One region of the Agrobacterium vaccinii genome, then DNA from elsewhere that is predicted to be linked to it. Evidence: riboswitches for the same ligand, from Rfam matches in the RefSeq annotation. Region 1 holds a riboswitch; each other region holds the start of a gene.
What was found. A riboswitch is a leader RNA that binds a small molecule or an ion and turns the genes downstream of it on or off. The one in region 1 is predicted to bind cobalamin.

Region 1 (7,961 bases):
ACTGTCAATCGGCGAGAGTGATCTGACCTATGTAGGGGAACGACCTGCTGTGGTCAGTGTCAAACCTATTCTGTCTGACACAGGCGAGATCGAGCAGCAGGCGGGCGAAGAGAACCAGCATGTCGCGGTACGGTTTTTGGATCGAGACTTCCCGTCTGAAATAGGTAGCGAATACCAGTTCGCCGAGATGCAGTTCACAACGGAGATGCCACGCGACAAGCGCCACTCCCATATCGCCCTCACCTCGAAGTCTGGAAAGGTGATAGGGTACTTTAACTGGCATCCATTTGAACCGGGCAGGAGCGTTTTGCAGGCAACCCTCCCGGTTATCGGACTTTCCGTCATTGGCATATTCATCGCCGCCAGCCTGGCCGGGCATGGAATCTGGCGACGCTCGGTTAAACTCAATTCCAATCGCCGGGAACTTCAACATTTGGCGCTTCGCGACACTTTGACGGGCCTCGCGAACAGGGGTTATTTTAATAATGAGCTCGCGGGGCGCCTGAGGAAAGCATTGCCTGAGGACGTATTCAGCGTGCTCTTCATTGACCTCGACCGGTTCAAAGCGGTCAACGACACATACGGACATCCAACCGGTGACAGGCTGATTTCTCTCGTTGCTGCGCGAATGAGGGAAATTCTCCCGGACGCTCTGATCGGACGGATCGGAGGCGACGAATTCACCGTCTTGCTCGAGAGGACGAACGCCGACGAGGTCGTCGCCGTCGCAGACAAAATCGTCGCGTGCCTGCGCGAGCCTTTTGAGATCGACGGAGTATATGGCTCCATTGGTGCGAGCGTCGGTGCGGCGATCGCAACAGGTGTAAACGTGGATCCTGTCGAGCTGACGAGGAAGGCGGATATCGCGCTCTATCACGCAAAAGCTGCGGGACGGAATACATATGCATTATTTGGCGATCATATGGACGAACTTCTCCGCACCCGCCGAAAACTGGAGCATGATCTTCGCGAGGCATTGTCAACGGGGACGCAGATTGAGGTTGTTTACCAGCCGGTCTACTGTGCTGACAGCTCGCAACCTTGCTCGGTCGAGGCGCTGGCGCGGTGGAAACATCCAGAGCTAGGCTCTATCGCTCCGGATATGTTTATCCCGCTTGCAGAGGAGATTGGCGTGATCAACAAGATTGGCGCTCATGTCTTGGAGGACGCGTGCAGCCTGATCGCCGGGTTGCCTCCCATCAGTGTCGCCGTGAATGCATCCGCCTCCGAACTCGCTTCTGCTGGCTACCCACTGCGGGTTCTTTCTACCCTGGCCAAATGGGGGATCGAGCCGGCTCGATTGGAAATCGAGATAACAGAAAGCTTGGCCATTAATAGTGAGGAAGAGACCGAGCGAAACATCGCGATGCTGAGAGCGGCAGGGGTAAGATTTGCAATCGACGATTTTGGCACCGGGTACTCTTCGTTCTCAAGGGTTCAAAACGTGACTGTCGACAGGCTCAAGATCGACAAGTCGTTTATCACTGGTATGGGCGAGGGCCGGAACAGCGCGATTGTCGAAGCGATCATCAAGATGGCGCGTGCCAACGGGCTACAAACAACCGCCGAAGGGGTCGAAACCAACCAGCAGAGAGATGCGCTGAAATCGTTGGGCTGCGATAACATCCAAGGGTTTCTGATGTCGCGCCCAATGGCGCGTGCGGACGTTACGGTGCTTCTGCAGATGTCTGCCTTACCACCAAGCAGGACCGACTCTTCTACCGCTTGCTAAGTCGCAGGGGACATGAATGCCGAGGTGCATCGTCGCTGGTTGCTTCGCGTGGAGGCAGCATCATCGGTCCTAAAGGGAAATGTAAGGGTCTATCTGTCCTGAGAAGTGGCCGGCATCCGGCGTAACATTGATGGTCTGTCGGCGTTCGTTGAGACGGCGATCAAGGAGGCGCCTGGCTCTGGCGCGATCTTCAGATTTCACATGAAGCGCGCCTATAGTTGAGCCAATTCGCAAGAGAGGCACGGAAACGTAGAACTTTAGGGTCGTTGGGTGGGGTTAAAGTGCCTCATCAGGGTCTTTGACCGTCTCGCCAAAGGCCGCCACGGTGCGGCACCCGTTGCAGAAGCCGCAATGTAATCTGCTGGACTGGAAGTTATCGGTCGCAAGAAGTCATATTGACCCACAAAGTCATTTTGCTGAAATTACATCATGAGCCGGTTCGAAAAACGAAAAAACCTCCATGATGAATTTTGGACCGTCATCGACTTTGTCACGGCAGTCCGGCTACAGTCGATGAGCTTCCTATTGATGCGCTGACAGAGGACGAGGCAGACGAGATGATCGTGCTTCTCGAAGCCCACCATATTCAAACTGACGGACCGGGAAAATAATCGCTCCCCCACTCGAACGGTAACGCCATGCCAATATATTTTTTCCGGGTCTACGATGAAGACGGCGAGATGATCGACGAGCACGGTGCCGAATTTGCGAATGACAAAAATGCGTGTGTAGAGGCGATGAAGACTGCGCGAGAACTGGCCGCGGACAGAATGATCAACAGTGACGACCTAAACGAAATCTATTTTGAAATTGCGCGCTCGGATAGGTCTTTAATGGACAGGATACCGTTGAATTCAGTGTCCAGAGGTGTGATTGCTGAAGACGCGTAACGCGCTCCCGCTCGACCCATTCAGCCTCTCACCTTTATCCAACTCGGACAGATTGTTGTGGACACCTGCTCGAGAGCGCCTACGATCTTAGCTTCTTTACGAGAATGACCAGGGATAAAAAGAAACAAGCGGAATTTGTCAGGATGATAGGCCATTCGGTGCGCATCACCCCGAATGCGGTCCAGAGCGCAAATCCTGTAACCGTGAGACAGTACATTCCTGTTGAGATTGCCTTCGTATCGTCGGTCCTGACAACCTTGTAGACCTGTGGAACGAAGCTTGACACAGAACACATTGAGGCGAGGTATCCGACCAAAAGAGCAGTATCCAATGAAGGTTTCCTTCGTCACGATGTTGCTATTATGAGGGGACAGCAGGCAGCCTCTCATGCTGATTTTCGATACTATCGACCATTGTTGCTTTGGCGAACGACTAACTTGTTTCTTTGCCCTTTCGGCTGGCCATTATTTCCAAGCCATCAGGTGATGCCCGGGTTTGCATCATAAGCTCGTATTCTCGGACAGCTTGCAGCCAGTGTTCATGATCGCTTCCGTTTATTCGCCCGTTTTCTTCCCAGAGTGCATATGCGCGAGCGCTGACCCAGATATCCCGTTTCTCGTTCATTTGTGCTGCTTGCGTTCCTTTGTTGATATTCGAGCTGGATTGGCAGGCCTCTCAACTGTTTAGCGTCAACAATGTTCCTGAGGCTTGAAGGAACGATTTTCGTTTTTTGCAGCGCTTAGCGAGGATAGCATCAGTCAACGGACGAGGGAGCAAATCACATGATTTGCTGGTCTCTTGGATGTCGAAAGGATTGATCGTTGTTCTTAGGTTGATCCGCACGATCAACCGATTGCGATAGTCAGTCCCGCAAATCTTGCAAGCTGATTGTCATCATCTCCACCGGGTGACCAATTGTCTCTATCCATGCACCAATTGCGGCATGGCACCGCTTCCGCGTCATGTGGCGACAGCGAAGCTGCGCGCACTCGGTGCAGGGGCGGAAATTATCCGCAGAAAGTTAGCGGCTTGATGCTCATCAATGACCTCTCCCTGGAATGGCTGAATGATGAAGCACAGTCCGCCGTCCGAGCTGAAGCGAGGACCTTCTGCCTGCGGATGATCAAGAACGTCTACGGGATCGACTACACTCCCGCCTGGCATTCTGACCTAGATTCGCTGTTGTCGGCGCAGCCGGACAACTGGTTCTCCCGCGAAAGGCAAGGCAGTTTTCTCGTTGTCCGGGACGGAGATGGACACATCATTGCGGCCGGAGGTCTCTACGCGATCGAGAACAAACCTTCCACGAAGGAGCGCCTACGACATCGCTATAGCGACGGCGAAAAGGTATGTCAGATTGTCCGCGTGTACCTTGATTCTAGCGTCCGTCGTAAAGGGCTTGGCACAAAGATTGTGGCGGCCCTGGAGAGCCGGGCATCCGAGTTTAAGTACACCTCGTCCTATCTCCATGCCGATGCTCAGACACCGGAAACACTCGGGTTCTGGAAAAGCCAGGGCTATGGCGCATTCGGCCAATTCTCCTATCCGTCCAACCGTGGAACCGAGACGAGCGTCGATTTCGACAAGCCGTTGCGCTCCGAACGTTGACGAAACGCAAAATCGAGGCTTGATATACGGCTTGTATGCGGCCATTAAAAGCTGAACTTTCAAGCTGTCTGATGAGACTGTTATCCACAGGCTGGTGTGGATGAGGACGTAATTTTCTAACCGCCACCCTCCTAAGAGTTGACGCGACTATCTCCTCATATACTATATCTAGTGTTCGAGGTTCTTCCGATTCGCGTCGGGAGCTAAGACGGGAATACGGTGCGTGATGTCCTTTCTGGACGGAGCAATGCCGGAGCTGCCCCCGCAACTGTAAGCGGCGAGCATCCTCTCAATAGCCACTGGCGCCGGAAGGTTTCGGGAAGGCGAGATGGATGTGACGACCCGTGAGCCAGGAGACCTGCCTCAAACGAATACGTCCACGGGCGGGGTGTCCGAAGGTCGCGAGTCATGTGCGGGATGATCCTGCGCGTGCCGCTTCCCCTGAGCTCCGCATCAACCACTTCGGGGTGAAGTCAATGTCGCATCATTCTAGTCAGTATCCGCGTGAATAGCGGGCCGTAACGCCCGTAGTCGCTTTCGGCTGCCATCCATCCCTGAACTTCCGCATGGGCGTTTCCAACGCCTTATTGATATCGCACGCCTATACAAATTTCACGAGGATCATCATGACCGTTACCGTCTACAGCAAGCCTGCCTGCGTACAGTGCACAGCAACTACCCGCGCTCTTGACCGACAGGGCATCGACTACACCATCGTTGATGTCTCCGAAGACACCAGCGCCTACGACCTGGTTCAAGGGCTTGGGTACCGACAGGTTCCCGTCGTCGTCGCTGGCGAGACCCATTGGGCGGGCTTTCGCCCGGATATGATCAGCACGCTTGCGGCCTGAGCCAGAGCAATGGGTCAGATCGTCTATTTCTCCAGCCGGTCGGAAAACACCCATCGTTTTGTCGGACGACTGGGGATAAGTGCGCGGCGCATTCCCCTCAGTCTTTCCGAGAGCATTCAGGTCGAAGCGCCCTACGTTCTGATCCTTCCCACCTACAGCGGCGAAGGTGGAAAAGGGGCCGTTCCAAAACAGGTAATCCGCTTCCTCAACGATGCGGACAACCGGAAAAACATTCGTGGCGTGATTGCCGCGGGCAACAGCAATTTCGGGGCGACCTACGGGATCGCCGGCGATGTCATCTCCCAGAAATGTCAGGTGCCGTACCTCTACAGGTTCGAGCTTCTAGGCACGGATGAAGACGTCGCGAACGTCAAACACGGATTGGAACGATTTTGGACGCGACCACAATTGAAAAGCCTTTGAAAACATCGGAATCCGAACTGGACTTCCATGCTCTCAACGCAATGCTGAATCTGTACGACGAGCATGGCAAAATCCAGCTTGACAAGGACCGGCTGGCGGCCAAGCAGTACTTCCTTCAGCACGTCAACCAAAACACGGTGTTCTTCCATAACCTGCGGGAAAAGCTCGATTATCTCGTGACTGAGGGTTATTACGAACGTGAGGTTCTGGACCAATATTCGTTCAATTTCGTGCGTGATCTATTCGATCATGCGTTTTCCAAGAAATTCCGTTTCCCAACATTTCTTGGCGCGTTTAAATATTATACCAGCTACACATTGAAGACCTTTGACGGGAAACGGTATCTCGAACGCTACGAAGACCGCATCTGCATGGTGGCGCTGGCGCTGGCGCAAGGCAACGAAGAACTTGCCAGAGACATGGTCGATGAGATCATCGCCGGCCGCTTCCAGCCCGCGACGCCTACATTCCTCAATGCAGGAAAAAAACAACGTGGCGAACTTGTTTCCTGCTTTCTGCTGCGCATGGAAGACAATATGGAATCCATCGCACGCGGCATCAATTCAACGCTGCAGCTTTCCAAGCGTGGCGGCGGCGTTGCCTTGTCACTGACGAACATTCGCGAGGCTGGCGCCCCGATCAAGCAGATCGAGAACCAGTCATCGGGCATCATTCCTGTGATGAAGCTGCTTGAGGACAGCTTTTCCTACGCCAACCAGCTTGGTGCGCGCCAAGGCGCAGGTGCCGTCTATCTTAACGCCCATCACCCCGACATCATGCGTTTTCTCGACACCAAGCGCGAGAATGCTGACGAGAAGATCAGGATCAAGACCCTGTCACTCGGCGTCGTGGTGCCTGACATCACCTTCGAACTGGCGAAGAACAACGAGGACATGTACCTGTTTTCGCCATACGATATCGAGCGCGTCTATGGCATTCCCTTCACCGAGATATCCGTGACGGAAAAATACCGGGAGATGGTCGCGGATGCGAGGATCAAGAAAAAGAAGATAAAGGCCCGTGACTTCTTCCAGGTGATTGCCGAGATACAGTTCGAGAGCGGCTATCCCTACATCATGTTCGAAGACACGGTGAACCGGGCAAACCCGATTGCAGGACGCATTTCCATCAGCAATCTCTGCTCGGAAATTCTGCAGGTCAGCGACGCCAGCGAATATAATGACGACCTCTCCTATAAGGTGATGGGCAAGGATATTTCCTGCAATCTCGGCTCATTGAACATCGCTGCTGCCATGGACAGCGCCGATTTCGGAAAAACAATCGAGACGTCGATCCGGTCGCTCACGGCGGTGTCTGACATGAGCCATATTGCCTCCGTGCCGTCGGTGGAGAAAGGCAATGACGACAGCCACGCCATCGGTCTCGGACAGATGAATTTGCATGGCTATCTCGCCCGCGAGCGCATCTTCTACGGTTCGGACGAAGGCATCGATTTCACCAACATCTATTTCTACACGGTCACCTATCACGCCATTCGCGCCTCGAACCGTATCGCGACCGAGCGCGGCGTCAGCTTCAAAGGCTTCGAGAACTCGAAATATGCGTCCGGTGAGTATTTCGACAAATACACCGAACGCGAATGGCTGCCAGCGACAGAGCGTGTTCGCGAGCTATTTGTGACGGCAGGCATCTCGATCCCAACGCAGGAGGATTGGCTTGCGTTGAAACAAGCGGTTATGACCTCAGGCCTCTATAATCAGAACCTCCAGGCCGTGCCGCCGACAGGATCGATCTCCTACATCAACCATTCGACCTCTTCGATCCACCCGATCGTCTCGAAGATTGAAATACGCAAAGAGGGTAAGATCGGCCGCGTCTATTACCCCGCCGCCTTCATGACCGACGATAACCTCGAATTTTACCAGGATGCGTACGAGATCGGCCCGGAAAAGATCATCGATACCTATGCGGCGGCGACCCAGCATGTAGACCAAGGTCTTTCGCTGACGCTGTTCTTCCGTGACACCGCGACGACGCGCGATATCAACAAGGCGCAAATCTACGCGTGGAAGAAGGGCATCAAGACCATTTATTACATCCGTCTTCGACAGATGGCACTGGAAGGCACGGAAGTGCAGGGTTGCGTGTCATGCGCGCTGTGAACAAGAACGCTTCGAAAGATCAACACATGAACATCGCCGTCAAGCCCGTCAGTCGCACCCGTGCCATCAACTGGAACCGTATCGAAGACGACAAGGACCTCGAAGTCTGGAATCGCCTGACCGGTAATTTCTGGCTGCCGGAAAAGGTGCCGCTCTCCAACGACATCCCATCTTGGGGAACGCTGAAGCAAGAAGAGCAGCAACTCACCATCCGCGTCTTCACTGGCCTGACCCTGCTCGACACGATCCAGAACGGCGTCGGATCGGTCAAGCTGATGGCAGACGCCGCGACGCCGCACGAAGAGGCGGTGCTATCCAACATCTCCTTCATGGA
Region 2 (7,961 bases), on a different replicon from region 1:
CTGCGCGCTGAAGCAGCTTGGGGCCCTGCGCCGAGATACATTGCTGCGATTGCTGGATGGATTGGGCCGATGCATTTGCGCCTTGCATACGCTCCTGCACATCGGCCTGAATGGGGTTGAGGACGAAAAGCGTGATGAACCATGCGGCAATATCGGAAAGCATAAAAAACCTCTGCACTCAGCGAAGATGTCGGGAAAGGTCCGACATCGTGAAAGCGCCGAGACTTTCACCAGAGGGGCCCGGACCAGCGGGTTGATCCAGATGTGGGAGCGGTTCTGCCCAATTCAAGAGACGCGCAACCGATTTCAGCTCCGCGTCCTGTTCTCTAGTGAATTGACGGTCTCACAGCTTCGTTGCGGCGTCGATCAGCGCATCGAAACGCGGCTTGGCGCGCGCAGGATGAGCAACCGATCTATAGGTCTCCGGCAAAGCCGCATCGCCGACCTTGATCAGCATCACCATGCCCATGCCGTAGTGCGGAGAGCATTTGATGCCGTAATAGCCATCATGGTCGAAGCTGACCTCCAGCTCTTCGTTGATCTTGCCCTTGAAGCCTTGGGCACCCTCGGGAACCATGCCGTCGATGGTCGCCGCATTGTGGCTCTTGTGGGTAGCGATGAACTTGACCTTGTCGCCCGGTTTCAGGTGGAGAAAATCCGGCTCGAACACCATCGAACCCTTCTGCCCCTGATTGAGCATCTTCACCTCGAAGGTTTCGGCAAAAGACGGCGTACCCACAAGAAAGCAGAGCAACAGCGTGGCAAGGAAAATTCTGCGTCCGTTCATGATGCGGTCCTTGGAATGGCGTTGGTGGCATCGCGTGGAGGCCGGTACCGGATGTGGCAGCTATCGTCGTCTTCCCGTTCCACATCCACCTCCACGCCGAAGACATCGGCGATCAAATCAGCGGTAAAAACGGTGCAGGGGCGGCCCAGCGCAACGAGCTGCCCGCCTTTCATCACGGCGACGCGGTCGCAGAACATGGCGGCGTGGTTGAGGTCGTGGAGAGCAGCGGCAACCGTCAAGCGCTGCTTGCGCACCAGATGCAGCAAGGCGATCTGGTGGCCGATATCCAGATGGTTCGTCGGTTCGTCCAGCAGCAGAATGTCTGGCTTTTGCGCCAGCGCACGGGCGATGTGCAGCCGTTGCCGCTCCCCGCCTGATAAGGTGTGCCACATGCGCCGTGCGAGATGCTGCGCATCGACATCCAACAATGCTTGATCGACAATGGCATCATCGGCAGCGGACCATGGCGATAACGCTCCAATATGCGGTGTGCGACCAAGCTCCACGGCCTGACGGGCATCGATCCGCTCCTGCGTTTCCGCCTGCTGTTCGACCAGCGCGATGTGCCGCGCGATATCGCGGCGGTTGAGGCTGTGAATAGGCTTACCGTCCAACGACACATCGCCGGAACGCGGTTTTTTCAGGCCGCAGAGAAGCGACATCAGGCTCGTCTTACCAGAACCGTTTGGGCCGACGATTCCCAGAAACTCACCCGGAATGACGTCAAGGCTGACATTCCTGACAATTTCAGTGCCACCGGCAGCCCAGCAGAGATTTCGTGCCGAAAGCATTATAACGCGCTCCTTCGATGCAAAAGAATGAGCGCGAAAGCTGGGGCGCCAAACAGCGCGGTAATGACCCCGATCGGCAGCACCTGCCCGGTGATCAGCGTCCGCGACACGATGTCAGCCGCGATCATGAAGACAGCACCGATCAATGCAGCAGCGGGCAGCAAACGTGTGTGGCGTATACCGACGATCATGCGCGCCGCATGCGGGATGACCAGCCCGATAAAGCCGATGGAGCCGACGATGCTGACCATGACGGCGGTCATCAATGCGGATATTCCGGCCAGGACCACGTAAACGCGACGAACCGGAATGCCAAGCGATGCCGCAGATTGGGAACCGAATGTGAAAGCATCCAGTGCCCGCGCATGCCACAGACATGTGGCAAAACCGGCAATAGCAACCGGCAGGGCCAATGACACATCAGTCCAGCGAACGCCGGAGAGATTTCCGAGCAACCAGAACATGATTCCACGCGCCTGCTCTGCGTTCGCCGCTTTCGTGACGATGAAGGACGTCAAGGCATTGAAAAGCTGTGAGCCTGCGACGCCAGCCAGAATGATCGCACTGTTTCCCCGACCGGCCCGCATTGCCAGAAGGCTGACAAGGGTGAAAGCAAGAAGCGCACCCAAAAATGCACCCAGCGGCATGGTGAGCAGACCCGCGCCAAAACCCATAATGGCGACGCCGACAGCGCCCATCGAGGCGCCTGCCGAAATGCCGAGAATATAGGGGTCCGCCAGGGGATTCCGCAAAAGCGACTGAAGCACGACGCCCGAGACGGCAAGCGCTGCACCACAACAGGCGGCGACAACCGCCCTGCTGAGACGATAGTTCCAGATCACACCCTCATCGATGGCATCCAGCGGATAGCCCGCGTGGAACAGCCGGTTGGCAACAGTCTTGGCGACGACATCCATGGGAATGGATGTCTCGCCGATGGCCGCTCCAAGCCAGAGCGCCAGAAGCAGACACCCAACCGCGATCAGCGCGGCACGGGTGAAGATGAAAAAACCACCCATGCTTACTTGGCAAGTCCGAGCTGGACGACAGCATCGGCCAGAACTTCGATACCCTCGATGGTGCGGATCGTCGGATTCATGGCTTGGGCGTCCATTTCAACCACATGACCCTGTTTGACCGCTGGCATGAGGCTCGTCACCGGGTCCTCTTTCAGGAACTTCTCTTTCACCGCAACATCATCAGCGGGGAAGCGCCTACGATCCATCTTGCCTGCCACGATCAGCGTCGGCTGCGACTTGGCGATGGTTTCCCAGCCAACCGTCGGCCACTCCTCTTCGCTATCGATGACTTTCTTGATGCCCAGCGCCGACATGATGTAACCCGGCGCACCGTTTTTACCGGCGACATAGGGGTCGATATCCAGCTCTGCACTGGAGAACCAGAACACGGCTGAGAGCTTGCCATCCGCAGAAGCAATCTTCTTGCGGGCCGCCGCCTCGCGGGCCTTCAGGTCTGCGACCAGTGCTTCACCCTTGTCCTGAACATTGAAAATCTGCGCCAGTTCGGTCACTTCCTGATAGATCAGGTCCATGGTGAACACGCTGTGGCGAATACCGTCTCCGCCACCGGAATTATCCTTGCCAACGCAATCGGCTGGCGATGTGTAGACGGGAATTTTCAGCTCTTCGAACTGCTCGGGCTTGGCAACGATGCCTTCGGGGCCGACATGCCATTGAAACTGTGCCGTCACCAGATCCGGCTTGACGGCCAGAACACTCTCGAAGCTCGGATCGTTATCGGCGAGACGCTTGACCTTGGCATTGGCCTCTTCGTACCCTTTGAGAACCGGTCCGATCCAGACCGCAGTGCCGACGACCTTGTCGGACAGGCCGAGCAAATACAGGATTTCCGTGGTGCTCTGCCCAAGCGACGCCGTACGCTGAGGTGCCTGCGTGAAGGTCACATCCCGCCCGCAATTCTTAAGCGTCAGCGGATATTGCGTTTCGGCAGCGAAGGATGGCGTGGCCATCGTGGCTGCAACCGTTGCGAAGGCGGCAGCGTAGAGTGTGTGTCTGAGATGGAATGTCATGTCCGATAGTCCCCGATCGTCATTGGCGGCCAGAAGGCGCGACCCTGTGAGTATGATAGATCTTCAGCCCGCGCGTGCACGCATGGGGACAATCTGAAACCGGGACATGGCAGATGGAATAAGGCGCTGGGCGCTCGATGCAATCACGACGTCTCCTGTTCCGGGCATCCCCGCCCGTGACCTTGGAATGAAGTTTAGACGGCAGGTCTCCTGGCTCACGAATTTGCGTCTTCACCCACCTTCCCGCGATGTTGCATCGCAGTGGCTTGACGCTTCGAAAAGCGTCAAAGGGTTGGACAATTCGCTCACAGTTGCGGGGGCAGCCACGGCATCGGACACAACACGTCCTCACCGTATTCCCTATTATTCCTCACGATTGCTCGCTTGGAACCGTCACAACCAGATAGACTCATTCAGCACATGCCGTCAAGTAGAGCTTTTGTAATGTTATTACATTTCAATACAAGTGCTTTGTGTATGACCATAAAAAATGGCCGAGAGCATTGTCTCGGCCATTTCCAAACTGCGGCATCCATCTACTACGACGTCGAACCCGTTACATCGGTGGAACGACACCATTGGTGCCGACCACCACCCGGCCACTTGATAGGGCGCCATCCGTGGCCTTTTCGGACGGCACGAACACCGTCGCACCGGCCTTGATGTCGGCAACGGTCGCAGGCGCGAAGGTAACGACCGGTGTGCCATCCGGTATCGAAATCTTCTTTTCCTTACCCTTATAGGCAACCGTCAAGGTACGACCATCGACCGATTTGACGGCGTCGGCAACGGTCGCGTTGGTCATGGTGCTGCTCGGCTTCAAATCCCAGGCATAACTGCCTTCGCCGGTGCCTTTCATGGCTGCGGGGAAAATCAGCACTTCGAGTGCGCCGTCTCCGCCACTTGCTGTAGGCAGGGAAGCGATGCCGACGTAATCGCCCGGCTTGATATCATCGACGGATGCCTTGGCGACGCTTGAAACCTGCCAGCCGTCTTTGAGCATGATCTTGGCATTGGCACCCTCACGGGTTTTGACCGACAAAGTCGTGCCATCGAGGCCTTCGACTGTGCCGCGCACGCGCACCGCATCGGCGGCCTGTGCCGCGAGGCAGGTTGCGATGGTCAGCACGGTGCTCGTAATCGCTATCGTACAAGTCTTGGAAAAGGATCGCATCTTGGTTTCCTTCGGGAGCCCAGTCGTCTCAAACCGCCGGTGGGCATGGGCGAAATCCACCAGTGTCGTCTTGAGACAGCCCGAAGAATCACGTGCTCGATCCAGGTGTCAAAAACAATCAAAGCCGCCAAACAAGGTTGGCGGCTTCGTTAGGGCACATCAGGGCAACGTGTAGGCGATCACGTAGTCACCGGGTTTGGTGCCGACCGAGCCGTGACCACCCGCCACCATCACCACATACTGCTTGCCGTCATCCATGGCATAGGTCATCGGCGTTGCCTGACCGCCTGCAGGAAGACGTGCTTCCCATAGTTGCTTGCCAGAGGTGAGATCGTAAGCACGCAGATAGTTGTCGACAGCGGCACCCAGGAACGCCACCCCACCCTTTGTGATCATCGGGCCGCCGATACCGGGAACGCCGACCTTGAAGGGCAGTGGCAGCGGCGTCATGTCATAGACGGTGCCGTTCTTGTGCTTGTAGGCGACATCGCCGGTGCGCAGATCGGCGCCTGCGACATAACCCCATGGTGGCGCCTGACAGGGAACGCCGAGCGGTCCGAGGAAAGGTCCCATCAGCACGCCATAGGGCGCGCCATCGTTACGGTTCAGCCCCTGTTCGCTGCCCTTTTCATCCTGTCCCTTCGGCGGAACCTGCGCGCGGGGAACGAGCTGCGATGTGAAAGCCAGATAGGTCGGCATGCCGAACATGACCTGACGCTCCGGATCGACAGCGACGCTACCCCAGTTGAAGGTACCGAAGTTGCCGGGATAGATGAGCGAACCGTTCACCGATGGCGGTGTGTAGCGGCCCTCATAGTTCAGCTGATGAAACTTGATGCGGCAGGCCAGCTGATCGAACATGGAGACGCCCCACATGTTCTTTTCCTGAAGCATATCAGGCTTGAAAGACAGGGCGGATGTCGGCTGTGTCGGCGCGCTGAAATCCTCGGGGATGGCGCCACCCGGTGCCTTTTCTTCGGTCACAGCAAGGATCGGGTCGCCGGTGCGGCGATCCAGAACGTAAATATCACCCTGCTTGGTTGGACCGACCAGCGCCGGAACCTTCTGCCCATCCTTCTTGGTTATATCCAGAAGAACCGGCTGTGCGGGAACATCCATGTCCCAAAGGTCGTGGTGGACGGTCTGGCGGACCCATTTGTCCTGCCCGGTGTTCACATCCAAAGCCACGATGGAAGAGGAATATTTCTCTACACTCTCGCTCCGACCCATGCCGAGTTGATCCGGAACTTGATTTCCCAGGGGGATGTAGACGAGCCCAAGCGCTTCATCGACGCTGAATACTGACCAGCTGTTGGGAGAGTTGGTCGTATAGGTCTGACCCGGCTGAAGCGGTTGGGTCTGCGACGGGTTTCCAGAATCCCAGTTCCAGACCAGTGCACCGGTGTTGACGTCAAACGCCCTGATGACACCGGATTGTTCCTGCGTCGAATAGTTGTCGTTGACGGCACCGCCGATGATAATCTTGTTGCCCGCAATGGCAGGTGGGGATGTGGAATAGTAGTAACCGGCAGGGTTATATTTCATGCCAGCTTCAAGATGCAGCGTGCCCTGGTCGGCAAACGAGGTGCAAACCTGTCCGGTCCCAGCATCGAGCGCGATCAGGCGTGCATCCGATGTCGGAAGGTAAACGCGGGCCGCGCAGGCAGCGCCAGCCTGTGCCGTCGGGTCGGCATAGTACGTCACGCCACGGCATGTCTGGTGCTGGCGATCAGGGTTCATGCCTGCATTGGGATCGTATTTCCACTTTTCCTTGCCGGTCGCCGCGTCAATGGCAATTGCCCAGTTGTGCGGGGTGCAAAGATAAAGCGAGTTGCCAACTTTGAGCGGCGTCACCTGGTAGGTGGTTTCGCCAACATCTTCAGGCTTCTTTACGTCGCCGGTCTGGTAACGCCAGGCTTCTTTGAGTCCGCTGACATTGGTCGCGTTGATCTGGGCCAAAGGCGAATAACGCTGACCGTAGGACGTACGTCCATACTGGTGCCATTCATTATCCGGCACGTCATTGCCATAGGATGGCGACGCCGTGACGATCTCTTCGGGAAGATTGCCTTCGAGATCATTCGGGTTCTGCGTCATCGCAAATGCCGCAGCACCAACGGAAACGAGAACGGCTGTCAGAAGTGGAACCGCGTTGGCGCCGTAGGAAATGCCAGTTGGGCTGGTAAAGCCGAGCGGCTTCCTGATCCAAGGCATCAAAAGCCACATGCCAACGACGATGATGAAGCCACCGCGTGGTCCAAGCTGCCACCAGTCGAAACCGACTTCCCACAGCGCCCACAAAAGCGTGGCGATGACGAAAGCGGCATAAAAATGCAATGCCGCCTTATTTCTCTGAAACAACAGAACAGCGGTTACCACAAATGCGATACCCGCCAATGCGTAATAAAAGCTTCCGCCCAGCATAACGAGCTGCGAACCAAAGCCGAAAATTGCAAGTCCAATAAGCGTCAGGACGACTGCAGTTGATGTCACTGCCATAAAAAGCCCCCGGTGGTCTCCCAGCCGGTGAAACGGGATCAGGTCACAAAAGTTCCTGAAAAAATCACGCTTTCGCCATTTTTTGGAAATCGTTGAAAGCGTCGGTCATTTCATCCCGCGTTTTGCGCGAGGCGATCAGTGCAGCCAGCAAGATGCGCGCCTGTCCCGCCCGCAGGCTGCGGGAATGGATGGCACCGGCTGCGCCCAGATCGTGCCCGCCGCCGCCGCCGCCATAACCGGCGAGCAATTGCCCCACCGGCACACGGCTGGAAACGATCACAGGGACGTCTGCATTCGTGCACCTTTTTACCGCCTCGACGATACGCGCATTGGCGTTGCCCGAACCGAGTGCGGCCAGCACGATGCCCTTTGCGCCTGCGCTCAGACTGGCATCGATATGGGTCGCATCGCAACCGGGATAGATCGCCACGATGTCAACCCGCGTATCAGCCAAATCCGCGGTAAATTGCGGGCTTTGCGGACAGTCGCAGTTGCCGGAGAGATCGAAAGCATCCGGCTCATCGGACGAGCGCTTGTAAAGGCTCCACGCGGGCAACAATCGGCCAGCAAAACAGAGCAGAACGCCCTTGTCGAAATTGGATTGATCGCTTGCAGCCGCAATGGCATCGGCAAGATTGGCCGGGCCGTCGGTGCGCGGAT
Region 3 (7,961 bases), on a different replicon from region 1:
TGACAGCAATCTCCGCAAGCAGCGGCATCAGCATTTGCGTTCCCGGCGCCGCCACGATGTGCGCCTCCGAAGGTGCGCCGAAAGCTGCTGCTGCGACCTCTTTCAGCGTTTCCAAGGCACCCGGTTCCGGCAAACGGGCAAAGGCGCTGGCGGGAATGGGCGAATGCGGGTAGGAGTGCGGGTTGATCCCGGTGGAAAGGTCGATCCACGGTTCGGGTGCCCTAGGAAAAAGCTGGCGCGCCCGTCCCAGATTGCCACCATGGCGGATCGCCGGTTGCGCTTTGTCTGGTACCCTCTCGCCCATGTTCTTCGCTCTCGCTTTCCTGTCCCTGCTGATCGAACGCCTTGTTGGCTATCCCGACTGGCTGTTCAAACGCATCGGCCACCCCGTAACCTGGATGGGTTCGCTTATCGCGCTCTTGGACAGAAAATGGAACCGGGAGGGCGACTCATTTTCGCGTCGCAAGGGCCTGGGTGTGTCGGCTCTGTCCGTTTTTCTGGGCTTGACGGTGTTGATTGCCTTTGTATTGCAGTCGTCACTTTTATGGCTTCCTCTCGGATTGCTGATAGTTGCAGTGCTTGGCGCATCGCTTCCAGCGCAGAAAAGCCTAGAGCAGCATGTCCAGGCGGTGGCGGAGGCTTTGAAACGTGACGGTATTGAGGGTGGTCGAAAGGCGGTGTCGATGATCGTCGGCCGTGATCCCGAAACGCTGGATGAAGCCGCTGTCTGTCGGGCGGCGATTGAAAGTCTGGCAGAAAATTTCTCCGATGGCATTGTCGCACCCTCGCTTTGGCTCGGGCTTCTTGGGCTGCCCGGTGGTGCCGGTTACAAGGCGATCAACACGGCGGACAGCATGATCGGCCATCGTTCTCCTCGCCATGAAGCCTTCGGCTGGGCCTCCGCAAGGCTAGATGATCTGGTCAATCTTCCCGCCTCCCGTCTCACCGCCCTCTTGTTCGTTCTGGCTGCGTTTTTTGTAAAAGGTGCCTCGCCTCGTCAGGGCTTGCAGGCGATTTTCCGCGATGCGCGCCATCACCGTTCGCCCAATGCCGGGTGGCCGGAAGCGGCGATGGCGGGTGCGCTGGGTTTTGCGCTGGCCGGTCCACGCTCCTATGGCGGGCAGATGATCGAAGCACGGTTCATGGGTGAAGGCGGACGTCGGGATTTGACCGCTGCCGATATTCACCGGGCACTGAAGCTCGCACGCATTGCAGATGCCATGTTGATTGCACTGTTCGGCATATTGGCCTTAGCTATCGCGCTATAGCCAAGAGGGCATCGAGATCGAGATGGCGCTCCATATGGTCGGCCAGGCGGTCGAGAACCGCATCCACCTGTTCCTCGTAATTGAGTGTCGAGTTTTCCCCACCCAGCCGTTTTAGCCATCCGCTGCGTTGGTGGTCATCGGCAAACAAGCCATGGATATAAGTGCCAAACACGCGGCCATTCGGTGACATCGCGCCTTCTGTGTGGTTGCCGATTGTGGAAAACGGTCGCTTATCATCCAGTCCACAAGTGACGCCCACATGCATTTCATAGCCGGAGAAGGGGATTTGATCAAAGCTCTGCCCGGTCACGGAGACGAGCCGTTTGTCACCCGTCAGCACGGTATCCACGTCGAGCAAGCCAAGCCCTTCAATCGCGGTGGGAGCACCTTCGATGCCGTCCGGATCAGCCACGCTTTTCCCGAGCATCTGATAGCCGCCGCACAGGCCAAGCACATAGCCTCCACGCCGCACATGTGCTTTGATATCCACGTCGAGCCCGGCATTTTTGAGCGCCGTCAGATCAGCAATGGTGGACTTGGAACCGCACAGCAGCACCAGCGCACAATCTGCCGGGATGACGTCTCCCTGGCGCACGCGGATAAGCTCGACATCCGGCTCGGCATCCAACGGGTCGAGATCATCGAAGTTGGAGATATGCGGCAGGATCGGTACAGCGATCCGAATTTTCGCGTCGCGCTTTCTTTCGCCAGCTCCACTCAACCCTAAAGCATCCTCAGCCGGCAGGCGGCTTGCATCGGCAAAATGCGGCAAGAGGCCAATCGGGTTCCAGCCAGTCTTGTCCGAAATAATCCGCATGCCGTCATCGAACAGGTTTGGATCGCCTCTGAAGCGATTGACGATGAAGCCTTCGATCATCGCCGCATCGTACGTATCCAGAACCGTCTTCGTGCCGACAAGGCTGGCGATCACGCCGCCCCGGTCGATATCGCCGATCAGGATCACAGGCGCATTGGCTGCGCGGGCAAAGCCCATATTCGCGATGTCATTGGCACGGAGATTGACTTCTGAAGCACTGCCCGCGCCCTCCACCAGAACGAGATTGGCCATGGTTTTCAGATGCTCGAAGCTTTCCAGCACGCGTGGCATCAGCCCGGCTTTCATGTGCTGGTAATCAGCGGCTTTGGCATTGCCGATGACCTTGCCCTGCACCACCACCTGCGCGCCCGTTTCGCTCTGGGGTTTGAGCAACACCGGGTTCATGTGGACGGAAAGCGGTACGCCCGCCGCCCGCGCTTGCAACGCTTGCGCCCTGCCGATCTCACCACCATCGGCGGTGACGGCGGCATTGTTGGACATGTTTTGTGGCTTGAACGGCATGACGGACAGACCGCGACGAACAAAAGCGCGCGCCATCCCCGCCACCATCAGCGACTTGCCGACATCGGAGCCGGTGCCTTGAAACATCAAAACGCGCGCTGTCATGGATTAATACTCGATGCCGGACTGCGCTTTGACGCCCGCCTTGAAGTGGTGTTTCACAAGCGTCATCTCCGTCACCATATCGGCGGCGTCGATCAGCAGCTGTTTGGCGTTGCGACCGGTGACGATGACGTGCAAGCCATCGCGGCGGTTCTGCAGGGTTTCGACCACCTCTTCCAGCGGCAAATAATCATAACGCAGTGCGATGTTGAGCTCATCCAGCACTACAAGACCAATGGTTTCATCGGCCATCAGCGTCTTTGCCTCTTCCCACGCCTTGGTCGCAGCAGCGACATCGCGTTTCAGATCCTGAGTGTCCCACGTGAAACCTTCGCCCATGGTACGCCATTCGACGCGATCTCCGAACAGGGCCAACGCCCCCTGCTCGCCGGTGGACCATGCGCCCTTGATAAACTGGACGATGCCGACGCGTCTGCCGGTGCCGAGCATGCGCAGGGCCAGACCGAAAGCTGCGGTGGATTTACCCTTGCCCGGGCCGGTGTTGATCATCAGCAGACCTTTTTCGATGGTCTTTTCCGAGACTTCGGCATCCTGCACCGCCTTGCGGTTGACCATTTTGGCGCGGTGACGCTCGGCCTCGCTGTCGCTGATGTCACGGGTCATTGTGGCTCATCCTTCCGGGTGTCATGCTTTTTCAAAGCGGCGACTATAGCCAAAACGTGTTCCACGGCAATGACACGGCGGCATTGACACAAAAGCACCGCAGGGCATAAGGGTTAAGGACTGACGGTCTTTTTCCGGCAACGGGAAAAGCTAAGAGGGAACACGGTGCCATTCGCGTGTGCGAACCAACCCGTGGCTGCCCCCGCAACTGTAAGCGGTGAGCCCGCGCCGAAAGCCACTGGACGAATGAGTCCGGGAAGGCGGCGCAAGGGTGTCGAAGCCGCAAGCCAGGAGACCTGCCGTTTCAGGAAAAACGTCTGCCGGGCGGGGTGCTCCGGTCAGTCGGTTGTTCGAACGATGGCGTTGCGTTGATCCGCATGCCGTTTTCGATATCCGCACCCCGAGACCATTGCAAAGGCGCGGAAACCATACCCTTGGATATGACATCGACATCATCAAGCCTGAATGAAAAGACGGACCGTGACACCGCGCCCGGCGTCGTGGTTTACGTTTGCCGCAGTTGCCGGTCGGAAGCCGATCCGAACGCGGACCCTCGCCCCGGTGCGACCCTTGCGCAGGCTGCTGTTGCACTCGGTCAGGCTGAAGGTGTCGATGTACGCAGCGTCAACTGCCTTGCCAATTGCAAGCGTGGCTTGAGTGCCGCGGTGCGCAGCGCCGATGGCTGGTCCTACATGTTCGGATCGTTGAGCGAAGACGACGCTGCCGACTTGCTGGTCGGCGCGCGCCTGTTGTCTTCAGCACCCGATGGCCTGATGCCATGGCGCGGACGGCCCGACAGTTTAAAGCGTGGCCTTGTTGCCCGCATTCCCCCTTTGAATTTTACCGAGGAGACATAATGACCACGCTCAACCGCGTTCCCTGCACCATCATCACCGGCTTTCTGGGCGCGGGCAAAACCACGCTTCTGCGCGGCCTTCTGGAAAAGCTCGAGGGCAAGCGGCTGGCCATCATCGTCAACGAGTTTGGCGATGTCGGCATTGATGGCGATATCCTCAAAGGTTGCGGCATTGAAAGCTGCCCGGAAGAAAACATCGTTGAACTAGCCAATGGCTGCATCTGCTGCACGGTGGCGGATGATTTCCAGCCCGCCATCGAGCAGATTCTGAGCCGCGAGCCACGCGTCGAGCATATTCTGATCGAGACCTCGGGTCTCGCTCTGCCGAAGCCACTCGTACAGGCCTTCCAGTGGCCCGCAATCAAAAGCCGGGTGACGGTGGATGCGGTGGTGGCCGTGGCCGATGGTGTCGCGCTTGCCGAAGGCATGGTGTCGCATGATCTGGAAGCGCTGGCCGCTCAGCGCCAAAACGACGAGGCGCTTGATCACGATGATCCGGTCGAAGAGGTCTTTGAAGACCAGATTGCCTGCGCAGACCTCATCGTTCTGACCAAGGGCGATTTGCTGGATGCGGCGGGTCTTGAGCGCGCCAAGGCGCATATCAATGCGCATCTGCCGAAGGCGGCCAAGATTGTCGTGGCGTCCAATGGCGTGGTCGATCCTGCCGTGCTGATCGGTCTTGGCCTTGCGGTGGAAGAGGATATTGAAAACCGCCACACCCATCATGATGAAGAAGAAGATCACGATCACGACGAGTTCGATAGCTTCGTGGTGGAACTGGACGCCGTCACCGATGCCGAGGCCTTGGCCGCGCGTATCTCGGAAACGGCAGCGTCGGAAAACGTGCTCCGCATCAAGGGTTTTGTCGAAGTGTCGGCGAAGCCGATGCGATTGCAGGTGCAGGCGGTCGGCTCGCGCGTCAATCATTACTTCGACCGTCCCTGGGCCGCAGGCGAGGTGCGCCGCAGCCGTTTGGTCGTTATCGGTGAGAAAGGTCTCGACCGCGCGAAAATCGAGCGGATGCTGGCTGCCTGATCCATGCACATCCTCGCCACCACATCCTCGTCTCTGGACGACCTGATCGAGCCGGTTGATCTCAATCAGGGTCAGGCGGATGTGGTAGTGCTGTCTTTTTCGGCCAGCGATCTGGGCGGGCTGGAGCGCGGATGGCAACGCAGCACGGATGGTTCAGTGTCCTTTGTGTCCGCCAACCTCTCCGAACTTCGCCATCCCATGTCGGTCGATCTGTGGATCGAAAAGACGGCGGAATACGCCAAGCTGATCCTTATCCGGATTCTCGGCGGCGCCGATCGTTGGCGTTATGGCGTGGACGAGTTGTCGAGAATGGCGCGTCGGCGTGGTATCAAGCTCGTGCTTCTGCCCGGCGAATGCAGCGAACGCGATGAAAAATTAGAAATCGCGTCCACTGTCGATCTGCCGACACAGTCCACGATTCTCTCTTTCTTCCGCGAAGGCGGGCCGGAGAATATGGAGCGGGTTGCGAGATTGCTTGCTGCGTTTGCGCGGGAAGACGCCTGGCCGGATGTCGTCGCTGAACCTTTGCCCAAATGCGGGTTTTATCAGCCTGGCGAAGGCGTTGTTGACCTTCCGGCAGCGCTGGATGGCCGTGAAGGCTGCATGCCCTTTGTTCCTATACTGTTTTACCGTTCCATGATGATGGCGGCTGACGTCGCCCCCATCGATGCGCTTTACGACGCCTTGCACTTACGCGGATTTTCGCCGCTGCCGATCTTCGTCAGCGGTTTGAAAGACGCAGACGCTATCCGGTTTCTGGAAGACACGCTTGTCACTTTGAAGCCAGCCGCGATGATTGCAGCCACGGCCTTTGCCAGCCATTCGGACGACGATGGCAAGAGCCTGTTCGACCGGTTGGGTGTCGCGACCTTTCAGGTGATCATGGCCACCACCCGCCGCGATGGCTGGGCGGACAATATGCGCGGCCTCAACCCGTCCGATCTTGCCATGCATGTGGTGTTGCCGGAGCTGGACGGTCGTATTCTCGCCGGGGCGATCTCCTTCAAACAGCCTGACCCTGAAGGTGGGCGCGGGCTGGTGCATTGTCCGGAACCTGATCGCGTCGAACAGGTCGCTGAACGCATCTCTGCTTTTCTGCGGCTGAAAAACGCAGATCCATCTGAGCGGCAGCTTGTTATTCTTATGCCGGATTATCCGGGCGCCGCACCGGGTCGCACCGGTTATGCGGTGGGTCTCGATGTGCCGCAGAGTGTTCTGGAGATGCTGCACGATCTGCGCGATGCCGGTTATGCGGTGGGCGATATTCCCGAAACGCCTCGGGCTTTGCTCGACCGCGTTGAAAGCGAGACGGCTGCTTTCGGGCTGGCGGAGTATTCAGCGTTTCGCAGCGCCCTGCCCCAAGCCGCCAATCTGGCTTTGGGTGAAACATGGGGTGATGCCGAGGCAGATGATGCTGTGACAGGGGGCGTCTTCCATTTCCGCGCCGCTCGATTCGGTTCCGTAACAGTCGCTCTTGCGCCGGATCGTGGTCGGAACGAAGATCGGCGGGTGGATTATCACGACCCGGCCTTGCCGCCTCGGCATGCGCTGGTCGCGTTCGGGGCCTGGATGCGGCAGAGCCTCGGGGCGCATGCCATCATCCACGTCGGCGCTCATGGCACGCTGGAATGGCTGCCCGGCAAGACGGTTGCGCTGTCGCAAGCCTGTTTCCCCGAAATCGTCACCGGCTCACTGCCCGTGATCTATCCCTTCATCGTCTCCAATCCCGGGGAGGCCGCAGTTGCGAAGCGGCGCATCGCGGCTGTGACCATCGGGCACATTCCGCCTGTGTTGGTCGATGCCGGGCTTTCGCCAGAGCAGATGGCGCTGGAACAGCTTGTCGATGAATATGCGCAGGCCGATGGGCTGGACCGTCGCCGCCGCGACCGTCTGGCCAAACTGATCGTCGAAAAGGCACAGGAAACGGGATTAGCAGCCGATGCCGGTATCGACACGCAGGACGATGCCGATACGGCGCTGTCACGCATCGATGCGTTTCTCTGCGATCTCAAGGATTTCGCGATCAAGGATGGCCAGCATGTGTTTGGCCGCTGCGCTGACGATGAGCCTGATGTCCTCAGGCGCGACAGCGCGCTAGCGGAAAAAGCGTCTTTGCTGGCTGCTCTCAATGGGCAGCATATTTCGCCCGGCCCATCTGGTGCGCCAGCGCGCGGGCGGCTGGACGTGTTGCCGACGGGGCGTAATCTTTACGCTGCCGACCCGCGCACCATGCCGACCCCGACCGCTTTCGAGCTGGGCCGCATGGCGGGTGAAGAAGTCCTACGGCACCATCTGCAAAGCCACGGCGATTGGCCGAAGAATATTGTGTTCGACCTCTGGGGTTCGGCATCTTTGCGCAATGGCGGCGAAGATGTCGGCCAGGCGCTGCATTTGATGGGCGCTCGCCCGATCTATGATCAAGGCACGGGCCGCGTAACCGGCATCGAAGTGCTGCCGCCTGCGGCTTTGGGACGGCCCCGCGTGGATGTGACATTCCGCATTTCCGGCCTGTTCCGCGATATGTTTCCGGCGCTGATTGCTCTGCTCGACGCTGCCGCAAAAGCCATTGCGCGCCGTGAAGAATCACCGGGCGATAACCCCTTGGGCGAAGAGGCTGCCTGCCTCGGCCATATCCCCGCCCGCATTTTCGGTTCGGCACCCGGCACCTATGGCGCTGGCATCGAGGAAAAGCTGGCGAACGGGCGCTGGGATGAGCGCGAAGAGCTGGGCCAGATCT
Region 4 (7,961 bases), on a different replicon from region 1:
CGCCTATGTCGACACTAGCCGTTATTCCAACGATAGCATGGATTTTGCCAAGCGCATGCTGGCGGAAATTGATGTCGCGGCGACACCGGGGCTGGATTTCGACCCGCTGGAAGGACACCGTGCCCTGCGTTTTTCCTATGCGGGATCTGTCTCCGATATTGCAGAAGCGGTGGGGCGCATCGCCGGTTGGCTGAAATGACCGTCTTCGCAGGCCGCAATTTTCCGTAACCGACCTATCAGGGATTTTGGTTCGAAGTCTGCCGAAAATCACGCTAAGCTTCCGGCAAATCGAAGGGAGCGTGACGATGTCTGCAGAAAAAGTTGCAGTGGTGACAGCGGGTGGTAGTGGCATGGGGGCGGCGGTTGCACGGCGTCTGGCTGCCGATGGCTACAAGGTCGCCATCCTTTCTTCCTCCGGCAAAGGCGAAGCATTGGCCAAGGAGCTTGGCGGGATTGGTGTGACGGGATCCAACCAGTCCAATGATGATATCCAGAAGCTTGCCGACCTGACGTTGCAAACATTTGGTCGCATCGACGTGTTGGTCAACAGCGCCGGTCACGGCCCACGCGCACCCATTCTCGATATCACCGACGAACAATGGCACGCTGGGCTCGACGTCTACTTTCTCAACGTCATCAGACCAACCCGCATCATCGCACCCGTCATGGTGCAACAGAAGGCGGGCGCCATCGTCAATATCTCCACCGCATGGGCGTTCGAACCCAGCGAGATGTTTCCGACATCGGCGGTCTTCCGTGCTGGCCTTGCCGCTTACACGAAGATTTTTTCAGACACCTATGCGTCAGACAATGTGCGCATGAACAATGTGCTGCCCGGCTGGATCGACAGTCTGCCTGCCACCGAACAGCGGCGTGAAATGGTCCCCATGCAGCGTTACGGAAAGAGCGAGGAGATCGCGGCGACAGTGGCTTTTCTAGCCTCCGAAGGGGCTGGATACATCACCGGCCAGAACCTGCGGGTGGACGGCGGATTGACCCGCTCCGTCTAACCTGTTTCCAATTAAGTTTCCTATGCTTTTCAAGTTTTTGCCTTGTCGAGGGCTTGATTCGACAGGCAACGAAGGAACCTGCGTCTATTGGGGACGTTGTTCAATCTGAGGTCAAAAGTTTTCACAAACACGACGCTTGGATGTAGAAGCAGGTAAATTGAAGTCATGGGACAGCGAAACGCATACGCCAAACAAGTGGTGCTGGTCGTTGAAGACGATCCGCTTTTACGCATGATGGCTGTCGATCTGGTGGAGGATGCCGGGTTCGACGCGATCGAGGCGTCGGGTGCCGACGAGGCCATGGAAATCATGGAAAGCCGCTCCGACATTGACGTTCTCTTCACGGATGTCGATATGCCGGGCAGCATGAATGGCGTTGGGCTGGCGAACTGGGCCCGGCGTTCCAACACACCGCTTGGCATCATGCTGACATCTGGACATCACAACCCATCCGACGAAGCATTGCCGGAGCGCAGTGTGTTCTTTCCCAAGCCTTACGACTTCAAGAAAGTCGTCGATACTTTGAAACTGATGACTGTCTAAGTCTTCGGGATGGTCAGAGGCGCGATAGGCTTTGCGAATAAGTAACCATAGTCGAAAAGCCGTTTCGCGATTAATTATTCTGAAAATATCAGCCGTTATATTGGCTTTCAAAGCTTGAAGGGTTTTGGGGGCATAATGAATTTTCTGGGTATTACGGGCATGCAGTATTCTGGCGTGCCATTTCGCGACACAAGAATATTGCTGGCGGAAGACTCCAATGTCTTCACCCAGATGATTGGCGCCAGACTGAAAGAACTTCTGGGTCTGTCGGTCGAAGTCTGCCGTAACTTCGAAGAATTGCAGGAATGCTATGAGCGTTCTTCCGAAGAGGTGACTCTTGCGATTTCCAATATCAATCTGCCAGGCGCCGAGAATGGCGAGGCGCTGGAGTATCTCGTCGATCTCTCCATTCCGACCATCGTGTTCACCAGCACGTTCCACGAGGATACGCGCGAGAAGCTGATCACCAAGGAAGTCGTCGACTATATTTTGAAAGACAACGTCTTTGCCGTGGATATGCTGACGGAATCGGTCTGCCGCTTCCTGACCAATCATCGCCACCACGTGCTGATCGTGGATGACAGTCCAACCGCACGCGCGCTGCTGTCCAGCCGTTTGAAGCGTTACAACTTCCGTGTCAGCCTTGCCGAGAGCGGTGCAAAGGCGCTGGAAATCCTGCGCAACAACCCGGACATCGGTCTTGTCGTGACCGACTACAACATGCCTGATATTGATGGTTTCGAACTGACGCGCCGCATTCGCACCATGCGTGGCTCGCACGAACTGCGAATCATCGGCGTATCGTCCTCCACCAACCGTCTGTTGTCTGCGCGCTTCCTGAAGGCTGGCGGCAATGACTTCATGCTGCGCCCCTTCATCGATGAAGAGTTCTATTGCCGCGTGAACCAGAACCTAGACACGCTGGTGCAGATCCAAGCGGCAAAGCAAAGCAACAAGAAGGCCGCTGCTTAAGCCGCGCTATCGGCCTCGGTCTCCTCGATGGGGCGTCCGAGAGCCAGCTTCTGCGCCAGATCCGGGCCAAGCTTATCGACATAGGCCTGGTCCGGTGAAGTGCCCAGCGCATCCAGCGTCTTGGAAAAGAAGCAGCGAGCCGATGCGGCGGCGACGATGTCGAAGATTTCGGCATCCGTCAGCGCGTGGGTCTTCAGCGCATCGATATCGGCCTGCGTCACCGACGTTGCATCGCGCACCACTTTCGAAACGAAAATCATGATGGCGCGCTCCTGTTCATCCAGCGGCGCGTCTTCTGCGTTGGTGATGATGCCGGTGAGTTCGTCTGCGTCGAGCCCCTCTCGTGCCAGCACCGAGGCGTGCGCCAGCATGCAATAGGAAGACCTCAGTTCTCGCGCTGCTGCCAACGTGACCAGTTCATAACGCCGTGGCTCTATGTTGCCACGCAGAGCGACCAGCAACGCACTCCAGCTTTCCATGACCTCGGGACGGTGCCCAAAGGTGCGGTACATATTGGGCAGATAGCCATAGGTGCTTTCCGCGTTACGATACATTTCCGCGATTTTGATGCTGGTTTTTGGCTCCGGGGGCGTGATGAACATGAATGTCTCCTGTATTTCAATTATGCCTAAAATGCCTGAGCTCTGAATTCGATCAGCCCATCGCAGATTTTTTTCATCAAAGTTGGGATTCGAGCGGCAAAATACCCATGATGCTGACCAGTGCGCGGCGGCTGAAGGTAGCGTAGGGCTCGCGACGGTAGTGCCTTGGCTCGCCTCTGACCAAGCCGGTCCACGTCAGGTTTCGACGCTCGTTAAGCGCCAGCTCGAAGCTCATCTCCCGGCTGGTTTCTTCCTTGAAGATGTCATCCATCTCCTTCACCAGTGGGGCGGAGGAAAACAGGACGCCCATCTCCGTGTTGAGGGACATGGAGCGCGGATCGAAGTTCAGCGAACCGATAAAGCCTGTGTCGCCGTCCCGGGTAAAAGCCTTGGTGTGCAGGCTTGCCTGACCCGAACCGCGCAATGAGAAGGATTTGTGCTGATCCGCGAGGGACCGCAATTCATGGATTTTGATACCGTTGAGCAGCAAAGGCCTGCGATATCGCGAGTAACCGGCGTGAACGGCAGCGACATCGGTGGCGGCCAAAGAGTTGGTAAGGACACTGACGGAAACGCCATCGGCAGAGAGCCTTGACAATGTCTCCAGACCTTTTTGACCGGGGATGAAGTAGGGAGAGGTTATCTTCAGTCGGTCGTTCGTCTCCTCCATGACGGGCAACAGCGTCTCCATCAGATAGTTGTGGCCATTGCGACGTTTGTCCGCAGCCTTCTCTGGCGGGTCGGCAACGACCGTTGCGCTTTCCACCCAATGGAGCGTATCTGACAGGAGGAAGTTGCCGGAATGGTGCTGGCTTTCGACCTGCGCCAGATAGGGACGAGCGGCATTGCCGGAGGCGAGAACGTCCATTCTGCGGCGCAGCTTCGCCAGCTTGCTGGGGCGGCGGGCCAGAAGCGAGCGTACGGGAACGGCGACGGCACTGTTCCAGTAATCGTCGAAAATCTCTTCGGCCTGCGCCACGCAGGCACCATGTGCGATAATATCGAAATCACGGAAATTCGCCTGTTCGGCAGCATCGAAATAGGCGTCACCGATATTGCGGCCACCGACGATCAATGTGCGGCCATCCGCAATCCAGGCTTTGTTATGCATGCGCCTGTTGACGCTGCGAAACCGCAGCACCATTTCCAGCCCACGGCGAAAGACGTTCTCACGCGCCTTTGTGGGGTTGAACAGCCGAAGCTCGATATTGGGGTGGCTGTCTATAGCTTGAAAAGCGCGGTCCGAGATCGACACACCCAGATCGTCCAGCAGCAGGCGCACCCGGACGCCACGGTCAGCTGCGGCGATAACCTCACGCATCATCAACTGCCCGGTGAGGTCAGCATTCCACATGTAGTACATGAGATCGAGGCTGCGACCGGCGGCGCGGGCCGCGCCCACGCGTGCGGCAAACGCGCCGAGGTTGGATTGTATCAGCGACAGCACGCTCTGACCTTCACGACCGTGACTGATATCCGTCCAATGGCGGTCGAGCGGCGTGGCATCTTCTTCTGTAGGAAGTGCTGCCGACGCGATCTTGATGATGATTTTGTCACGATGGCGCGATGCGAAAACGAGGCCCGCGATAATGGCGATGACGATGAGGGCACAAATGGCGACGGTGACATTCACAGTGATGATATTACCCGCATCTTTGCCCTAAGCCTCTCGCACATTCAATGAATATCAATATTCCGCTTATCCGCTTCTTCCTTGATGATGTCCTCAATGACCTGCCGCTTCAAAGCGGCATCTGTCGTCAGGTAATCATCTGCGAGTTCAAAGATAGACTTCGGGCTTTCGTTGGCCTTGAGCGTGTCGAGGTCCTGACCGATCTGCTGGCGAAGTTCGGAATACTGATCCATCTTTGTTCTCCTTTATGCGTAGAATGCGGGAGGCGGCCCGGCGGTTCCGGTCGACGCGGGTAAAACGCCTGCCTGCTTGCATAGCGTAGCGCGAAGCGACATAAGAAGCGCTATCAGGTGCCTGCTTCACGCAGGAGAATCGGGAACGCGGTGAAACTCCGCGACGTGCCCAACGCTGTGAGGCCGATGCGACTGTCGAATGCCACTGAGAGATTGGGAAGGCGGCATATCGTGATGACGCCCAGTCAGAAGACCGGCCTGATACCATAGACCGCACCGCATGGACGGCGGCAGGTTGTTGACAGGCGGGCCCTTGTGGTCTGCCCGTGCATTGTTGGGGAATGACGATGCGACCTGATGAATTCGAAGATGCGCTTCACCCTGCGCAGGCGTTCAGCGACGCCGAGAAGGCCGCGGTGTATCGCGCCATTGAGACGAGGCGTGACGTTCGCGACCAGTTCTTGCCGGATGCGCTGCCGGATGAACTGGTGGCGCGATTGCTGGCAGCGGCCCATGCCGCGCCGTCCGTCGGCTTCATGCAGCCGTGGAATTTCACGCTTATCACGGATGCACGGGTGAGACAGCAGGCGTGGGAGGCGTTTTCGCACGCCAATGCGGAAGCTGCCGAGATGTTTGCGCAGGAAAGCCAGACGCTCTATCGCAGTCTGAAGCTGGAGGGCATTCGCAAGGCACCGCTTTCGATCTGCGTCACCTGCGACCCAACCCGTGGCGGCGATGTCGTGCTGGGGCGCACACACAATCCGCGCATGGATGTCTACTCAACCGTCTGCGCCATCCAGAACCTGTGGCTGGCAGCCCGTGCCGAAGGTGTCGGCGTCGGGTGGGTCAGCATTTTCCACGATGCCGATATCCGCCAAATCCTCGAAATACCCCAACACATCGAAATCGTTGCCTGGCTCTGCCTTGGCCGCGTCGATAGGCTCTACAGCGAACCGGAGCTGGCTATCAAAGGCTGGCGGCAGCGACTGTCGGTGGAGGAGCTTGTGTTTCGCGATAAGTGGGGCACAAGTTAAGTCCCGGCCCTAATATCACTGCTGTTGTGGCTGGGCGCCTTGCAAAGCGGGATTTTTGAGGTCGATGCGGCTGGTTTCTTCCTGCATAAAGCGGGGGCCGACGATGCGGACTTTGCTGTTGGCTGGATCGTAGTCGCGCTCGGGGATCGGTTCGGCTTTCTCGACGGGTTTGGTTTCCGGCTTCGTTTCGGCAGGGGCGGGGTTCGTGTCGCTCTTCGGTGACGTCAGCGTGGTCACGCTTGGCGAGCTTTGCACGGCGGTGGATTGCGGTGCGTGGCTGTTGTCCTGCGGCTTCATCGTCGGGTCGGAAGAGGCCGTCATTTTGCAGCTGCATGAGGGTGCGCGGCTGGATGCGGGGTTGTTGCGGTAGGCAAAAGCGGTTGGCATCGAGGCGTAGGGCTGGCCGGTTTTTGCCGAGACCATGTCCTCGCTCTCCTGACCTTCCATGGCGTGATAGAATAATTCGGTCTGCGTGCCAGGACACATGCGCTCACATTGGGCTGCCTGCTCACGGAAATCGAGCGGTGTCGCGTCCGAAGAAATGGGGAAGAACGCACCATCGCAGGTGCGGACGCAAAGTGTTCGGAGCCCACCCTGCATCGGCATATCGGGCGAAGGCGCGTAATCGTTGTTCGGCTCACCAAAGCCGTCACTCGGGTCGCGCATGTCGGGATAGGGCGAGGGGTCTGTGGAGGTGAACGAGGGTGGCTGCTCGTCGTAGCAGCCTTGCGCATCCAGCGCGGCCAGAATGCGCTCACGCGACCCTTGGGCATTGTCATTGCGTTGGGCGGCCAGCATGCGGTCGCGGTCGTCAGCGATCATGTCGCGCTCGGCCTGCGCCTGCTCCAACGCATCGCCGATTTCGCCGCAAAGCTGCGCATTGGGGTTACCGTAGACGATAACGCTACCGGAGGAGCAGCCATAGCCGCGCATGTCGTTCTTGATACGCCGTATGAGAATGTTCTGCTGGGCAAGAGCGCTCGCAAAGCGGCGTACCTCTGCGGTATTGCCGTAAACCTGCACGGGCTGGTTCAACTGCGAGCGCAACGAATCACAGACAGCGCTTGCCTGCGCCGAAAACGGAGCGGCCAGCATGACAATCGCAAATGTGCCGACCAGTCGGCTTCGGCGCGGGATCAATGGTCCGTCCGTTCCGCCTGCCGTTGGGCAGGACATATCCTGAGGAGCGCACCCGCGAAATGCGGATGACGTATTTTCGATCAGGATAACATAGGCGCGCGCAGCAAAGCGGCAACAGTCAGTTCAAAATTGCGTTAACCCGTGCTTACACCGAAGGGTGCGATGCCTGCACGGCGGCTAGTGCTGCCATGTTGACCACGCCGCGCGACGTGACCGTTGGCGACAGAATGTGCACGGGCAGGGCGGAACCGAGCAGGATCGGCCCGACATGCAGACCTTCCGTCATGGTGCGCACGACGCCAAGCGTGATGTTGGCCGAATCGAGATTCGGGAAGACCAGCAGGTTCGCTTCTCCAGACAGCGAGCTGTTGGGCATGGCGCGTTTGCGCAGCACTTCCGATAGTGCGGAACCGCCCTGCATTTCGCCATCGATTTCCAGTTCCGGTGCTGTTGTGCGCACGAGCTGCAACGCGCGGCGCATCTTGCGGGCACTTTCGGAATCGCGCGAGCCGAAGTTGGAGTGGCTTGCGAGTGCGATTTTCGGAACGATGCCGAAGCGCTTGATTTCCTTGGCCGCGAGAATGGCCAGTTCTGCGATATCTTCCGAGGTCGGCTCGTAGTTGACGAAGGTGTCCGTCAAAAACAGCGCACCCTGCTGCGTGATCAGCAGGCTGAGGCCGCCGAACGTATGCGCGCCCTCACGCTTGCCGATGATCTGGTTGATGTCGCGCAGATGACGGTCGAAACGACCTTCCAGACCGCAGATCAGGGCGTCCGCTTCACCACGCTTCACA

Region 2: another riboswitch for cobalamin. It lies ahead of HRR99_RS13090 (ABC transporter substrate-binding protein); the one in region 1 lies ahead of nrdH (glutaredoxin-like protein NrdH).
Region 3: another riboswitch for cobalamin. It lies ahead of HRR99_RS14355 (DUF1636 family protein); the one in region 1 lies ahead of nrdH (glutaredoxin-like protein NrdH).
Region 4: another riboswitch for cobalamin. It lies ahead of bluB (5,6-dimethylbenzimidazole synthase); the one in region 1 lies ahead of nrdH (glutaredoxin-like protein NrdH).

Annotation. Positions count from the first base shown of each region.
Region 1 is NZ_CP054152.1:60,177-68,137, reverse strand. Features, by position in the region: gene HRR99_RS22575 (putative bifunctional diguanylate cyclase/phosphodiesterase) at 1-1,732, shown strand, start outside; gene HRR99_RS22570 (DUF6894 family protein) at 2,413-2,622, shown strand; gene HRR99_RS22565 (SemiSWEET family sugar transporter) at 2,702-2,917, opposite strand; gene HRR99_RS23315 (DUF2934 domain-containing protein) at 3,055-3,246, opposite strand; partial or broken gene HRR99_RS22560 (methionine synthase) at 3,542-3,655, shown strand; gene HRR99_RS22555 (GNAT family N-acetyltransferase) at 3,655-4,230, shown strand; cobalamin riboswitch at 4,392-4,610, shown strand; gene nrdH (glutaredoxin-like protein NrdH) at 4,857-5,081, shown strand; gene nrdI (class Ib ribonucleoside-diphosphate reductase assembly flavoprotein NrdI) at 5,091-5,504, shown strand; gene nrdE (class 1b ribonucleoside-diphosphate reductase subunit alpha) at 5,546-7,627, shown strand; gene nrdF (class 1b ribonucleoside-diphosphate reductase subunit beta) at 7,654-7,961, shown strand, end outside.
Region 2 is NZ_CP054150.1:2,657,282-2,665,242, forward strand. Features, by position in the region: gene HRR99_RS13070 (hypothetical protein) at 1-163, opposite strand, end outside; gene HRR99_RS13075 (pseudoazurin) at 344-787, opposite strand; gene HRR99_RS13080 (ABC transporter ATP-binding protein) at 784-1,581, opposite strand; gene HRR99_RS13085 (FecCD family ABC transporter permease) at 1,578-2,597, opposite strand; gene HRR99_RS13090 (ABC transporter substrate-binding protein) at 2,600-3,628, opposite strand; cobalamin riboswitch at 3,812-4,038, opposite strand; gene HRR99_RS13095 (hypothetical protein) at 4,185-4,802, opposite strand; gene HRR99_RS13100 (glucose/quinate/shikimate family membrane-bound PQQ-dependent dehydrogenase) at 4,962-7,301, opposite strand; gene HRR99_RS13105 (asparaginase) at 7,366-7,961, opposite strand, start outside.
Region 3 is NZ_CP054150.1:2,955,449-2,963,409, reverse strand. Features, by position in the region: gene cobD (threonine-phosphate decarboxylase CobD) at 1-304, opposite strand, end outside; gene cbiB (adenosylcobinamide-phosphate synthase CbiB) at 303-1,268, shown strand; gene HRR99_RS14365 (cobyric acid synthase) at 1,255-2,712, opposite strand; gene cobO (cob(I)yrinic acid a,c-diamide adenosyltransferase) at 2,716-3,333, opposite strand; cobalamin riboswitch at 3,441-3,651, shown strand; gene HRR99_RS14355 (DUF1636 family protein) at 3,774-4,190, shown strand; gene cobW (cobalamin biosynthesis protein CobW) at 4,187-5,224, shown strand; gene cobN (cobaltochelatase subunit CobN) at 5,228-7,961, shown strand, end outside.
Region 4 is NZ_CP054150.1:1,626,834-1,634,794, reverse strand. Features, by position in the region: gene HRR99_RS08205 (pyridoxal phosphate-dependent aminotransferase) at 1-199, shown strand, start outside; gene HRR99_RS08200 (SDR family oxidoreductase) at 306-1,010, shown strand; gene HRR99_RS08195 (response regulator) at 1,176-1,553, shown strand; gene HRR99_RS08190 (response regulator) at 1,689-2,525, shown strand; gene HRR99_RS08185 (carboxymuconolactone decarboxylase family protein) at 2,522-3,127, opposite strand; gene HRR99_RS08180 (phospholipase D family protein) at 3,204-4,760, opposite strand; gene HRR99_RS08175 (hypothetical protein) at 4,805-4,993, opposite strand; cobalamin riboswitch at 5,092-5,269, shown strand; gene bluB (5,6-dimethylbenzimidazole synthase) at 5,341-6,027, shown strand; gene HRR99_RS08165 (DUF2865 domain-containing protein) at 6,043-7,167, opposite strand; gene HRR99_RS08160 (NADP-dependent malic enzyme) at 7,313-7,961, opposite strand, start outside.